Regions from separate parts of the Streptomyces sp. NPDC007162 genome, predicted to be linked through region 3. Evidence: riboswitches for the same ligand, from Rfam matches in the RefSeq annotation. Region 3 holds a riboswitch; each other region holds the start of a gene.

Region 1 (4,051 bases), on a different contig from region 3:
CGCACGCGCCCGGGCGGCCGAGCGGCACCGAGCTGGCCTGGCTGGCGGGTGACGACCCGCTGCCGTTCGTCACGATGCTCGCGCGGTTCGTGCGTCCTGGGGCGAAGCACCTGTACCAGCTGTGGCGGACGAACCGGCGCGGTTCCGGCACCTCCGGGAGGTAGGCGCCACCGTGTTCGGCCCCGGACCCGGCTCTCGCCCCCCGACGCTCGCCCCGTCCCGGGCCGTCACCCGTCCCGGCCGTGCCACCCCAAGCCCAACAGGGCTGGCTCCTCGTCCAGTTCGGCGTCGTCGCCGTCCCCGTCGAACCGGAGTCCTATCCGCCCGATCTCCTCGACCGGCAACGCACTCCAGACGGGGTCCTCCGGCAGTTGCACGGCATCTCGACGCCGTTGAGCAGTCGGCACGGGCAGTGCGAGCGCGCCCTGCCCGGATCCGCCAGGCGCCTTTCGGCCTCGTCCTGACGCTCGGCGTTGTGGCCGGTCGCCGCATCAGGGCTGCGACCGTCGGCGTCGGCCGCCGGATACCGGCCGACGTGCGGGGGTCCTGGTCTCCACTGCGCCGGAAACCGCTCCAGCGCCGCGGCCGACGCCTCCCGCAGATGCGCACGGAGACCCGCCGTCCCGTATGTCACCACGACCGCCCCCGTCGCACCGGTGCCGCCACCTCACCGCGAACGTATTCGGCCTCACTGACAACACCCCATCACCGAGGCGGCGGGCGCCACTTGAGGCCGAAACGCACAGTGAGTCCCAGAGGCGTGCTGTCCGTATTCTCTGATCATGGTCGCACCCTCCCCGTACTCACTGATCGCCACCGACCTGGACGGCACGCTGCTGCGTGCCGACGACACCCTCTCGGACCGGTCGCTCGCCGCCCTGGCGCGGACCGACCGGGCCGGCGCCACGCACCTCGTGGTGACCGGCCGCCCCGCACCGAGAGTGCGCCCGCTCCTCGACGACCTCGGCTGCACGGGGCTCGCGGTCTGCGGCCAGGGCGCGCAGGTGTACGACGCCGGCACGCACCGTCTGCTGTGGTCGGTCACCCTGGACCGGGAGCTGGCGGAGACCGCGCTCGGCAAGATCGAGGCGGAGGTCGGCCAGGTGTACGCGGCGGTCGACCAGGACGGCGTGGACGGGCTCACGCTCATCGAACCGGGCTATCTGATGCCCCACCCCACGCTGCCCGCGCTGCGCGTGGAACGGCGTGACGACCTGTGGTGCGCGCCCATCAGCAAGGTGCTGCTGCGCCACCACACCCTGTCCGACGACGAACTGGCGGCGACCGCCCGCGCGGTGGTGGGTTCGCTGGCGACGGTCACCATGTCGGGGCCGGGGACGGTGGAGCTCCAGCCATGCGGGGTGACCAAGGCGACCGGGCTGGCGCTGGCCGCCGACCACTTGGGGCTGTGTCCCGAACGGGCCATCGCCTTCGGTGACATGCCCAACGACATCCCGATGCTCGACTGGGCGGCCTACGGAGTGGCCATGGCCAACGCGCACCCGGAGCTCAGGGCGAGGGCCGACGAGATCACCACGTCGAACGAGGACGACGGCATCGCCGTCGTCCTCGAAAGACTCTTCGTGTGATGCGGGGCGTCGGTCAGTACGCGCCGTAGACGTTGTCGATCGAGCCGTACCGCGCGGCGGCGTAGTTGCAGGCGGCGGTGATGTTCGCGACCGGGTCGTAGATGTCGAACGACGTGCCCGCCACGTGGTAGGCGTTGAACGTCGGGTCGATCACCTGGAGCAGGCCCTTGGACGGGATGCCGGCGGCCGCGTTGGAGTCCCAGAGGTTGATGGCCCGCGGGTTGCCGGACGACTCGCGGATCACGTTGCGGTAGATGCCGTTGTAGGAGCCCGGGATGCCCTTCTGGGCCATGATCGCGAGCGACTCGCGGATCCAGCCGTCGAGGTTGTTCGGGTACCCGGCGGGCGTCGTCGAGGCCGTCGTGGCGGTGGCGGGGGTGGCGGCGGAGGCGCTGGCCGCGCCGATGAGGGGGAGGGCGAGTACGGCGGCGCCGGTACCGATGACGGCGAGCGTGCGGGCGATGCGGGTGCGGCGGGGCTGGGCGGCAGCGGGCATGGCGAAGTTCCTCTCCGTCGCCTGCGAGGTGAGCTGTCGGGTTCGGGCTCGGGGAGTGCCCGGCCGCGCCACCCGAAGGCGACGCGACTTCACCCCTAGCCGGTCCGAGACGGCGTCCGTCGATGACGGCGGCCGCCCCGGTCCGGCGACTTACCTGGTTCCCCCGCTCCTGCCGTACGAATGAACTCGTCGATGGGTTAGGACGGGCGGCGGCAGGATTCGGCGTCCGCCCGGCGAGCGGGAACGTATGCGAGAGCACATGTCCGGAACAAGTGGTGGATTCACACAACACACCGATTGACCTTGGTCTGAGGCGTATGAGGCACTTGATCCTTTGCGGTCGCCAAGCCTCAACTGACGCACAGGGAAAGGCGAGGGAGGGCATCTTGCGGCACTTGGAACATATGGGCCCAAGTGACCTACTTCACGAAAGCGCAATCGCGGCAAAGCAGACATGAGGGATCCGTGGAATCCGCCTGCGTTGCCTTGCCGGGGTTGTGAAGTAGTCCGTGACGCCCCGGGTTTCAGATATTGTCCTAATTGTCGGATTGGATGAAATTTGATGCCCTAGGGATCGAATAGGCCTTTCGGGTGTCATTCGTCGGGTGTGGTCGCCGTGTTGACGGCAGGCCGCGCGAAGGCCTCGCGATGTGCCGGGAGTTGCCGAGCGGTGTGGCGCGTGATTCTGGTCACCCGGGGAGGGGGTGTTCGAGCCGGTGTCCGTGGTGTGGCGGCCCTGACGCTTCGGCGGGCGGAGAGGGTGCGTCCAGGTGGGTGACATCGGCCGGAGCGAGTGTGATCGTCTCTGCGGAACGATTCACCGGGGGTGGCCGTCGCCGTACCCGGGCGGGTGGCGGCTCGGGACACGGCGTATGCCGCGTACCGGGACAAGAGTCCGCAGTTCCTGTTAAGTCAGTAGATGTCAGGTCTTATCGGCTGATCAAAAACATACCGGTCGTGATCCGGTGACGCCCGGGGTGTAACCGTGGGCGCCCTCCGTGATCGAAACCTGACCGGATACGCTGACTTGAGTGATGGCAGCGACCTATCGACAAACCGTGTAATCGCCAGTGGACACCAGCAGACAGGAGACCCTCGTGACCGTCGTCGGGCCGTTCGGGCTGAGCGTGCGGGACCAGGCTCTGGAAGCCGATGTCCAGGCTGGATTGGCGGCTGTCGAGGAAGGCCTGCTAGAGGCCACCAAGAGCGAGGTCCCCTTCATCACGGAGGCCGCGCAGCACCTCGTACGGGCCGGCGGCAAGAGGTTCCGGCCGCTGCTGGTGATGCTCGCCGCCCAGTTCGGCGACCCCTACGCGCCGGGTGTCGTGCCGTCGGCCGTCGTCGTCGAGCTCACCCACCTCGCCACCCTGTACCACGACGACGTCATGGACGAGGCCTCCGTGCGGCGCGGTGTGGACAGCGCCAACACGCGTTGGGGCAACTCCGTCGCCGTCCTCACCGGTGACTTCCTGTTCGCGCGCGCCTCGCAGATCCTCGCCGACCTCGGGCCCGAGGCGGTCCGTGTCCAGGCCCTCGCGTTCGAGCGGCTGGTGACCGGCCAGATCCTGGAGACGGCGGGGCCTTCGGACGGGCGCGACCCGGTCGACCACTACCTCGACGTCCTAGGCGGCAAGACGGGCTCCCTGGTGGCGGTCTCCTGCCGTTTCGGCGCGATGATGTCCGGCGCCGACGAGACGGTCGTGGACGTCCTCACCCAGTACGGCGAGCGGCTCGGAGTCGCCTTCCAGCTCGCCGACGACGTCCTCGACATCGCCTCCGACTCGCACGAGTCCGGGAAGACCCCGGGCACGGACCTGCGCGAGGGCGTTCCCACCCTCCCCGTGCTGCGGTTGCGGGAGCGGGCAGCCCGGCTGGGGCTGGCCGAGGACATCGCGCTGTGCGAGCTGCTGGACTCCGACCTCACGGACGACGCCCGGCACGCGCAGGCGCTCGCCGCGCTCCGGGT
Region 2 (4,051 bases), on a different contig from region 3:
GTGACCGGCTCCGCCATCGCGATCCCGCTGCTCGGTGCGGCGAGCGCCAACGCGGCCGACGGCACCACCTGGGACAAGGTGGCCGAGTGCGAGAGCGCCGGCTCGTGGAGCATGGACAGCGGCAACGGCTACTACGGCGGGCTGCAGATGTCCCAGGATGACTGGGACAAGTACGGCGGCACGGACTACGCCGCCACGCCCGACCAGGCGAGCCGTTCGCAGCAGATCGCGGTCGCCGAGAAGATACTCGCCGACCAGGGCACCAAGCCCTGGCGGACCTGCGCCCTGCTGGCCGGGCTCTCGTCGGACGACGTCTCGGTGAACGTCGACACGGGCCTCGACGGATCGAATGATTCGTCCGGTTCCTCCGATTCCGCCGACTCGTCCTCCGGGCTGTCGGACTCGTCCTCCTCGACCGACTCCGGTGCCTCGTCCACGGCGAAGGGTTCCGGGACCGAATCCGCGTCCCCCGCCCCGAGTTCCAGTGCGAGCGGCGACTCCAAGGCGGCCACCCCCGACAAGTCGGGCAAGGAAGACAAGGCAGGCAAGTCGACGCCTTCCGCCTCCGCCGCCACGGAGGCGAGCGAGAACCCGGTGGTCCCGGACGCAGGTGACGACTCGGACAATTCGTGGCAGACCGGCAGCTCTTGGAGCCTGGTCGACACGGGTGCCGTCAGTGGCGGTGGCAAGCATCGCGGTGACTCGGCGGATGAAAACGTGACAAACGGTCAGAAGGCGGCATCCTCCGGTCGTCACGCCTCCGTCGACGCCGGCACCTACACCGTCCGCGACGGTGACACCCTCGCCTCCATCGCCGACTCCCTTGGTCTCGACGGCGGGTGGCGCGCGCTCTATGCCGCGAACAAGGCGGACATCGGCACCGACCCGAACGACATCGCCCCCGGTCAGACCCTGAAACTCGGCAGCGAAACGGGCCAAAAGTAGCGGGAGTTGGCGTCCCGCTTCGAGGTTAATGTCTGTTTTGGTGAAAGTGTGGGATGAGTCTCAGAAGCCCTGATCATCTTTGAAATTCACCTGATCGTCTGTTTACGGTCAAGGCCGCTCGTCACCACGAGCCCCGGCTGTCGCAACGCCGAGTCCTGCCAGCGGCCGCCCGGGAACAGTCGTCGCGTCAAGCGCCGTAGGCAGGAGCGGGGGACCCAAGGTAAGCGCCGGGTCCGGCAGTTGAGCCCTCAGGGGCCTCACGGCCGAAAGGCCGCCGGAACCGGCTAGGGGTGGAGCCGCGCGTCTCGCGAAAGCGGACGTGCGGCCGGGCAACTCAACCGGCCCGAACCCGACAGCTCACCTCGCAGGCGTCGGTGAGGGGATCTTCCATGCTGTTTTCCGGCAAGGGCAAGCACCGTCGTCCGTCCAAGGCCGTCCGCGCCATCGCCGTCGCCGGTGTCACCGGTGCCGCCGTCGCCGCCCCGCTGATGGCGGTCGGCAGCGCCTCCGCCGCCACCGCCTCCGAGTGGGACACCGTCGCCCAGTGCGAGTCCGGTGGCAACTGGGCCATCAACACCGGCAACGGCTACTACGGCGGTCTGCAGTTCTCCGCCTCCACCTGGGCCGCGTACGGCGGCACCGCCTACGCCCCGCAGGCCAACCAGGCCACCAAGGCGCAGCAGATCCAGATCGCCGAGAAGGTCCTCGCCGCCCAGGGCAAGGGTGCCTGGCCGGTCTGCGGCAAGGGCCTGTCCGGCGCCGCCTACACGGGCGGCGGCTCCAGCTCCTCCGGCTCCAGCTCCTCCGGCTCGTCGAGCAGCGGCGCCGGCACGAGCAGCCGCACGACGGACACCCAGCCCGCCTCCCGGTCCGCCGAGCGTCCGGCCGCCAAGAAGACCGTCACCACTCCGACCGGCAAGAAGGTCAGGAAGGGCGACGGCGAGTACAAGGTCGTCAAGGGCGACACCCTCAGCTCGATCGCCGAGAAGCACAAGGTCAAGGGCGGCTGGCAGGCCCTGTTCAAGCTGAACAAGGACATCGTCGACGACGCCGACGTCATCTACCCGGGCCAGCAGCTGCACCTGAAGTAAGGCTCAGCCCCCGTCCCCCACGGGCCCCCGCTCCGGTGCGTTTTCCCCCGAACGCACCGGAGCGGGGTTTCTCTTTGCGGCCACACTCCTTGACCCGCTCTTCTCCCGTTCTTCATCGGGCCCCCCTTTGTTCCGCGCATGAACAATGAGTACCGTCAGGGTGTCCACGGGCCGGTCGGTCGGCTGGCTGACGGCCCTGGGACGGTTAGGCTCTAGTCGCAAGGCTGAGCAAGGGCCGACCAGGTCCGCGTGCGCCCCGCACAACCAGCGTCACATCCCAAGAAGGAGATGCTCGTGCCGTCCATCGACGTCGTCGTAGCCCGGGAAATCCTGGACTCCCGAGGCAACCCCACGGTCGAGGTCGAGGTCGGCCTCGACGACGGCAGCACGGGTCGTGCCGCCGTTCCCTCCGGCGCCTCCACCGGTGCCTTCGAGGCCATCGAGCTCCGTGACGGCGACCCCAACCGCTACCTCGGCAAGGGTGTCGAGAAGGCCGTCCTCGCCGTGATCGAGCAGATCGGCCCGGAGCTGGTCGGCTACGACGCCACCGAGCAGCGCCTGATCGACCAGGCCATGTTCGACCTGGACGCCACCGACAACAAGGGCTCGCTCGGCGCCAACGCCATCCTCGGTGTCTCCCTGGCCGTCGCGCACGCCGCCTCCGAGGCGTCCGACCTGCCGCTGTTCCGCTACCTGGGCGGCCCGAACGCGCACCTGCTGCCGGTGCCGATGATGAACATCCTCAACGGCGGCTCGCACGCGGACTCCAACGTCGACATCCAGGAGTTCATGATCGCCCCGATCGGCGCGGAGTCCTTCTCCGAGGCGCTGCGCTGGGGTGCCGAGGTCTACCACACCCTGAAGAAGGTCCTGAAGGGCAAGGGCCTGGCCACCGGCCTCGGCGACGAGGGCGGCTTCGCCCCGAACCTGGAGTCCAACCGCGCCGCGCTCGACCTCATCCTGGAGGCCATCAAGCAGGCCGGTTACGTCCCCGGCGAGCAGATCGCGCTCGCGCTCGACGTCGCCGCGTCCGAGTTCTACAAGGACGGCAAGTACGAGTTCGAGGGCAAGTCCCGCTCGGCCGCCGAGATGACCGAGTACTACGAGGAGCTCGTCGCCTCCTACCCGCTGGTCTCCATCGAGGACCCGCTGTTCGAGGACGACTGGGCGGGCTGGAAGGTCCTCACCGACAAGCTCGGCGACAAGGTGCAGATCGTCGGCGACGACCTGTTCGTCACCAACCCGGAGCGCCTGGCCCGCGGCATCGAGGAGGGCACCGCCAACGCCCTCCTGGTGAAGGTGAACCAGATCGGCTCGCTCACCGAGACCCTGGACGCCGTCGAGCTCGCCCAGCGCAACGGCTTCAAGTGCATGATGTCCCACCGCTCCGGCGAGACCGAGGACGTCACCATCGCCGACCTGGCCGTCGCCACCAACTGCGGCCAGATCAAGACCGGCGCCCCGGCCCGCTCCGAGCGCGTCGCCAAGTACAACCAGCTGCTGCGCATCGAGGAGATCCTCGACGACGCGGCGGTGTACGCCGGCCGCTCCGCGTTCCCCCGCTTCAAGGGCTGAGCCGGTACCCCCTCTAGTGGGTAAGGCTTAGCCAGTCGTACGAACGTCCCCGTACCCGGTCCCGTACCGTGTGCGGGGACGTACGCACGTATCAGGGAGGCGGGGACATGGCCGTGAGGGACCGGGACCGGTTCTCCACCGCGACCAGGCTCAAGCTGCTCGGCGAGCAGACGGCGGCCCGGGTCTACCGCTCCCAGACCAAACGTCAGGCCCGCCGATCCCGGCTCACCGGCCGTGCGGCGCTGCTCGCGATCGTGCTGTGCACGATGGTCGTGGCGCTCGCCTATCCGATGCGGCAGTACGTCTCCCAGCGCGCCGAGATCGCCGACCAGCAGCGTCAGCAGCGGCAGGCCAGACAGCGGGTCGAGCAGCTGCGCGACCTGAAGGCGCGGTGGCAGGACGACTCGTACGCCGAGCAGCAGATCCGGCAGCGACTGCAC
Region 3 (4,051 bases):
GGTCCTGCGGGTCCGCCGGGGTCTGCATGGGCCCCAGAGTACGGCTCGCGTCCGACAACGGCGCGAGGCAGTCTGTGGAGGACGGAAGCCGGACCGAGGCCGCGGTCCGGCGACACACCCGGAGGGACTCAGGTCCGCTCCGGGGATGCTTCACGATATGGAAAACTGGTCTAGACAACCCTGAACACCGAAGGGCAGCATCACATGGCTGAGCGCCGCGTCAACGTCGGCTGGGCCGAGGGCCTCCACGCCCGCCCCGCTTCCATCTTCGTCCGAGCCGCCACGGCCGCAGGCGTCCCGGTCACGATCGCCAAGGCCGGGGGCAGCCCCGTCAACGCGGCCTCCATGCTGGCTGTCCTGGGGCTGGGCGCCCAGGGCGGCGAGGAGATCGTCCTCGCCTCCGACGCCGAGGGCGCGGACGCCGCCCTCGACCGCCTGGCCAAGCTGGTCGCCGAGGGCCTCGAGGAACTCCCCGAGACCGTCTGAGCACCGCAGCGCCCGCACGACCGGGGCCGCGCCACCCCTCCGGGGGCCGGCGCGGCCCCGCCCTTTTCGCGCCCGAAAGACACGCAGCCGGAATCAGCGGCACACTGCACAAGGGCACGCCTCAATAGGGGCACGTTTGGGCATGGGGGCACGTTTGGACATGCGTGCACGCTTGGAACACGGGCGCACGCTTGAATAAGGGCGCACTTGAATAAGGGCGACGAAAAACAGGCCCCGCCGAATAACACCTCTTTGTATACGGCGCCCGTGTTAATGCCGCACGCCCGACATGTTTACGGGACGTTGCGAAGTCCTCACACCGTTCGCCCGTTCGGCGGCGCCGGGAAACCGGAGCCGGTGGAAGACCGTGGAGCGCTCGGTGTGCAGGGCCGTCACCGCCCGGGCGCGCTCGCCGTCACCGCGCGCCACGGCGTCCACGATCGCGCCGTGCTCCGCCCAGGAGTCCACCGGACTGACGGGCGCCTCCACCGTGTACATCCAGGCGATCTTGTGCCGCAACTGGGTGAGCGTCGAGGTCAGGGCGTGGCTGGCGGAAGCCTGGGCGAGCGTCTCGTGGAACCAGCCGCCCAGCGAGCGCAGGTCGTCGCTGTTGCCCGTCCTGGCCCGCTCCTGACCCAGCCTGACCAGCCCGCGCAGCACCTTCAGGTGGGCCTCGGTGCGGCGCTGGGCGGCCCGCAGGGCGCCGAGCGGCTCCAGGAGCAGACGCATCTCCAGCAGGTCCGCGGCCTCCTGCTCGGTCGGTTCCGCCACGCACGCGCCCGCGTGCCGGCGCGTCACGACGAAGCCCTCGGCCTCCAGGGTGCGCAGCGCCTCGCGGACGGGGACGCGCGAGACGCCGTAGCGGCGGGCCAGGAGTTCCTCGGTGAGCCGGCTGCCGCGCTCGTGGACACCCGCGACGATGTCGTCCCGGATCGCCGTGCATACCGAGTGCGCCGGAATACGCATGTCCGACCTCCGCCTTAATCCCCGTGAAACGCCGCCGAGTGACGCCGGTTCCGCGACTCTATTGCAATGCGCGGGAATTTCCGACGGGGGGCCGGAATCCATGAGTATTTTTTGGACAGTGGGGGCGCGAAAACGGCGAAAGCCCCGGCAGGCTGCCGGGGCTTCGCAGGATCTCGCCGAAAAGAGCCGCCGTCAGACGTTCACGCCGTGCTTGCGGAGGTAGGCGACCGGGTCGACGTCGGAGCCGTACTCCGCGGTCGTGCGGGCCTCGAAGTGGAGGTGGGGGCCGGTGGTGTTGCCGGTGGACCCGGACAGGCCGATCTGCTGGCCCGGGGTCACCTGCTGCCCCACGGAGACGCCGATGGACGACAGGTGGCCGTACTGGGTGTACATGCCGTCGGCCATCTTGATGACGATCTGGTTGCCGTACGCCCCGCCCCAGCCGGTGGAGACGACCGTGCCGGTGCCGACCGCGTGCACGACCGTGCCACTGGCGGCGTGGAAGTCGATGCCGGTGTGGGAGCCGGAGGACCACAGGGAGCCGCCGGTCTTGTAGCCGGTGGACACGTACGAGTCGCTGATCGGAGCGACGAAGGCGTTGAGGCGCTTGCGCTCGGCCTCCCGCGCGGCCCGCGCCTTGGCCTCGCGCTCCTTCTCGGCCTGCGCCGCGGCCTTCTCGCGCGCGGCCTGCTCGGCCGCCTTGCGCTCGGCTTCGGCCTGCTGCGCGGCGGCCTGGGCGTCGACATGCTCGGCGACCGAGTCGCTGACCGTGATGACCGGGGTGAGACCGGTCTGCTCGACGGAGTTCTCGGCGGCGAGCGCCGGGGCGGCGGAGACGGTGCCGATGACACCGGTGGTGGTGAGGGCCGCGATGCCGGCGGCCTGCGCGGTGGTGCGCTTCACCCGGCCGGGACGACGGTGCTTCCCGGAGGCGCACATGAACGCCATGTAGAGGCTGGTCCTTTCCTTCCCTCTCGCCTACCGGGTTAGCTGACGGGTTCGGAGCAGGAAGGTCTCCTACGGACCCCCTCGCGACACGCGCGGGCGCCCGATTCACCCCAGGGACTGCGTGGGTCCCCGGCTCCCCTGGCTCGCGCCGTACGGGGACTCGGCGATGGCTGTCCGGTGCCGCGGGTGCGGCGCAGTGCCTGACGGACAGCCCGAAGGAAACTACGGTGGCGTTCTTTCAAGACTCAAACGGATCGCGGTTTTTGTAGCGCATCCCACAGGGCAGAAAGGCAACCTCCGCCCCAATTCGGACATACGAGAGCCCTGGTGGCCGACGGCCGCCAGGGCTCCGCACGCGCGCGTGAGGCTACTCCGCCGCGACGACGGTCACTTCGCCGATGCCGAGGGCCTCGACGGGCTCCTTGATCTGCGCCGCGTCGCCGACGAGGACGGTCACCAGACGGTCCACCGGGAAGGCGTTCACGACCGCCGCGGTGGCCTCCACGGTGCCGGTGGCGGCCAGTTGCCGGTAGAGCGTGGCCTGGAAGTCGTCGGGCAGGTGCTGCTCGACCTGGTCGGCGAGGGTGCCGGCGACGGCCGCCGCCGTCTCGTACTTGAGCGGCGCCACACCGACGAGGTTCTGCACGGCGACGTCGCGCTCGGCGTCGGTGAGTCCCTCGGCGGCGAGGGTGCGCAGAACCGTCCACAGGTCGTCGAGGGCGGGGCCCGTGTTGGGGGTGTCCACGGAGCCGCTGATGGCCAGCATGGAGGCACCGCTGCCGTCGGGGGCGGAGCGCAGCACCTGCCCGAAGGAGCGGACGCCGTACGTGTAGCCCTTCTCCTCGCGCAGCACGCGGTCCAGGCGGGAGGTGAGGGTGCCGCCCAGGCAGTAGGTGCCGAGCACCTGGGCGGGCCAGACCCGGTCGTGCCGGTCGGGGCCGACGCGGCCGATGAGCAGCTGCGTCTGGACGGCGCCGGGGCGGTCCACGATGACGACCCGTCCGGTGTCGTCGGCGGTCACCGGTGGCACCGGCCGGGGCTCGGCGGTGGAGCCGGTCCAGGCGCCCAGGGTGTCGCCGAGCAGCGCGTCCAGGTCGATGCCGGTCAGGTCGCCGACGATGACCGCGGTGGCGGTGGCGGGGCGCACATGACGGTCGTAGAACGCGCGTACGGCGGCGGCGTCGATCTTCTCGACGGTGTCCTCGGTGCCCTGGCGCGGGCGGGACATCCGCGCGGTCGCCGGGAACAGCTCCTTGTAGAGCTGCTTGGCGGCACGGCGGCTGGGGTTGGCCAGCTCGTGCGGGATCTCGTCGAGGCGGTTGCGGACCAGCCGCTCGACCTCGCTGTCGGCGAAGGCGGGCGCCCTGAGGGCGTCGGAGAGCAGTCCGAGGCCCTTGGCGAGGCGGGAGGCCGGGACCTCCAGGCTGATGCGGACGCCGGGGTGGTCGGCGTGCGCGTCGAGGGTCGCCCCGGCCCGCTCCAGCTCGGCGGCGTAGTCCTCGGCGGAGTGCTGGTCGGTGCCCTCGGAGAAGGCCCGCGCCATGATCGTGGCGACGCCGTCCAGGCCGGCCGGTTCGGCGTCCAGGGGCGCGTCCAGGAGCACCTCCACGGCGACGACCTGCTGGCCGGGGCGGTGGCAGCGGAGCACGGT

What was found. Region 3 has a riboswitch for cyclic di-AMP ahead of ABZ646_RS13540 (M23 family metallopeptidase). Riboswitches for the same ligand answer to the same signal wherever they lie in the genome.
Positions count from the first base shown of each region.
Region 1: linked by a shared signal. The riboswitch ahead of ABZ646_RS05635 (transglycosylase SLT domain-containing protein) and the one ahead of ABZ646_RS13540 (M23 family metallopeptidase) in region 3 are both predicted to bind cyclic di-AMP.
Region 2: linked by a shared signal. The riboswitch ahead of ABZ646_RS33195 (transglycosylase family protein) and the one ahead of ABZ646_RS13540 (M23 family metallopeptidase) in region 3 are both predicted to bind cyclic di-AMP.

Region 1 covers NZ_JBEYFC010000028.1:6,469-10,519, reverse strand. Annotated here, with positions in the region: gene ABZ646_RS05645 (ATP-grasp domain-containing protein) at 1-164, shown strand, start outside; gene ABZ646_RS05640 (HAD family hydrolase) at 783-1,589, shown strand; gene ABZ646_RS05635 (transglycosylase SLT domain-containing protein) at 1,603-2,085, opposite strand; cyclic di-AMP (ydaO/yuaA leader) riboswitch at 2,091-2,287, opposite strand; gene ABZ646_RS05630 (polyprenyl synthetase family protein) at 3,183-4,051, shown strand, end outside.
Region 2 covers NZ_JBEYFC010000383.1:1,642-5,692, forward strand. Annotated here, with positions in the region: gene ABZ646_RS33190 (transglycosylase family protein) at 1-945, shown strand, start outside; cyclic di-AMP (ydaO/yuaA leader) riboswitch at 1,128-1,331, shown strand; gene ABZ646_RS33195 (transglycosylase family protein) at 1,335-2,036, shown strand; gene eno (phosphopyruvate hydratase) at 2,325-3,611, shown strand; gene ABZ646_RS33205 (septum formation initiator family protein) at 3,719-4,051, shown strand, end outside.
Region 3 covers NZ_JBEYFC010000088.1:620-4,670, reverse strand. Annotated here, with positions in the region: gene ABZ646_RS13555 (GNAT family N-acetyltransferase) at 1-28, opposite strand, end outside; gene ABZ646_RS13550 (HPr family phosphocarrier protein) at 205-486, shown strand; gene ABZ646_RS13545 (GntR family transcriptional regulator) at 757-1,452, opposite strand; gene ABZ646_RS13540 (M23 family metallopeptidase) at 1,645-2,400, opposite strand; cyclic di-AMP (ydaO/yuaA leader) riboswitch at 2,413-2,576, opposite strand; gene ABZ646_RS13535 (pitrilysin family protein) at 2,768-4,051, opposite strand, start outside.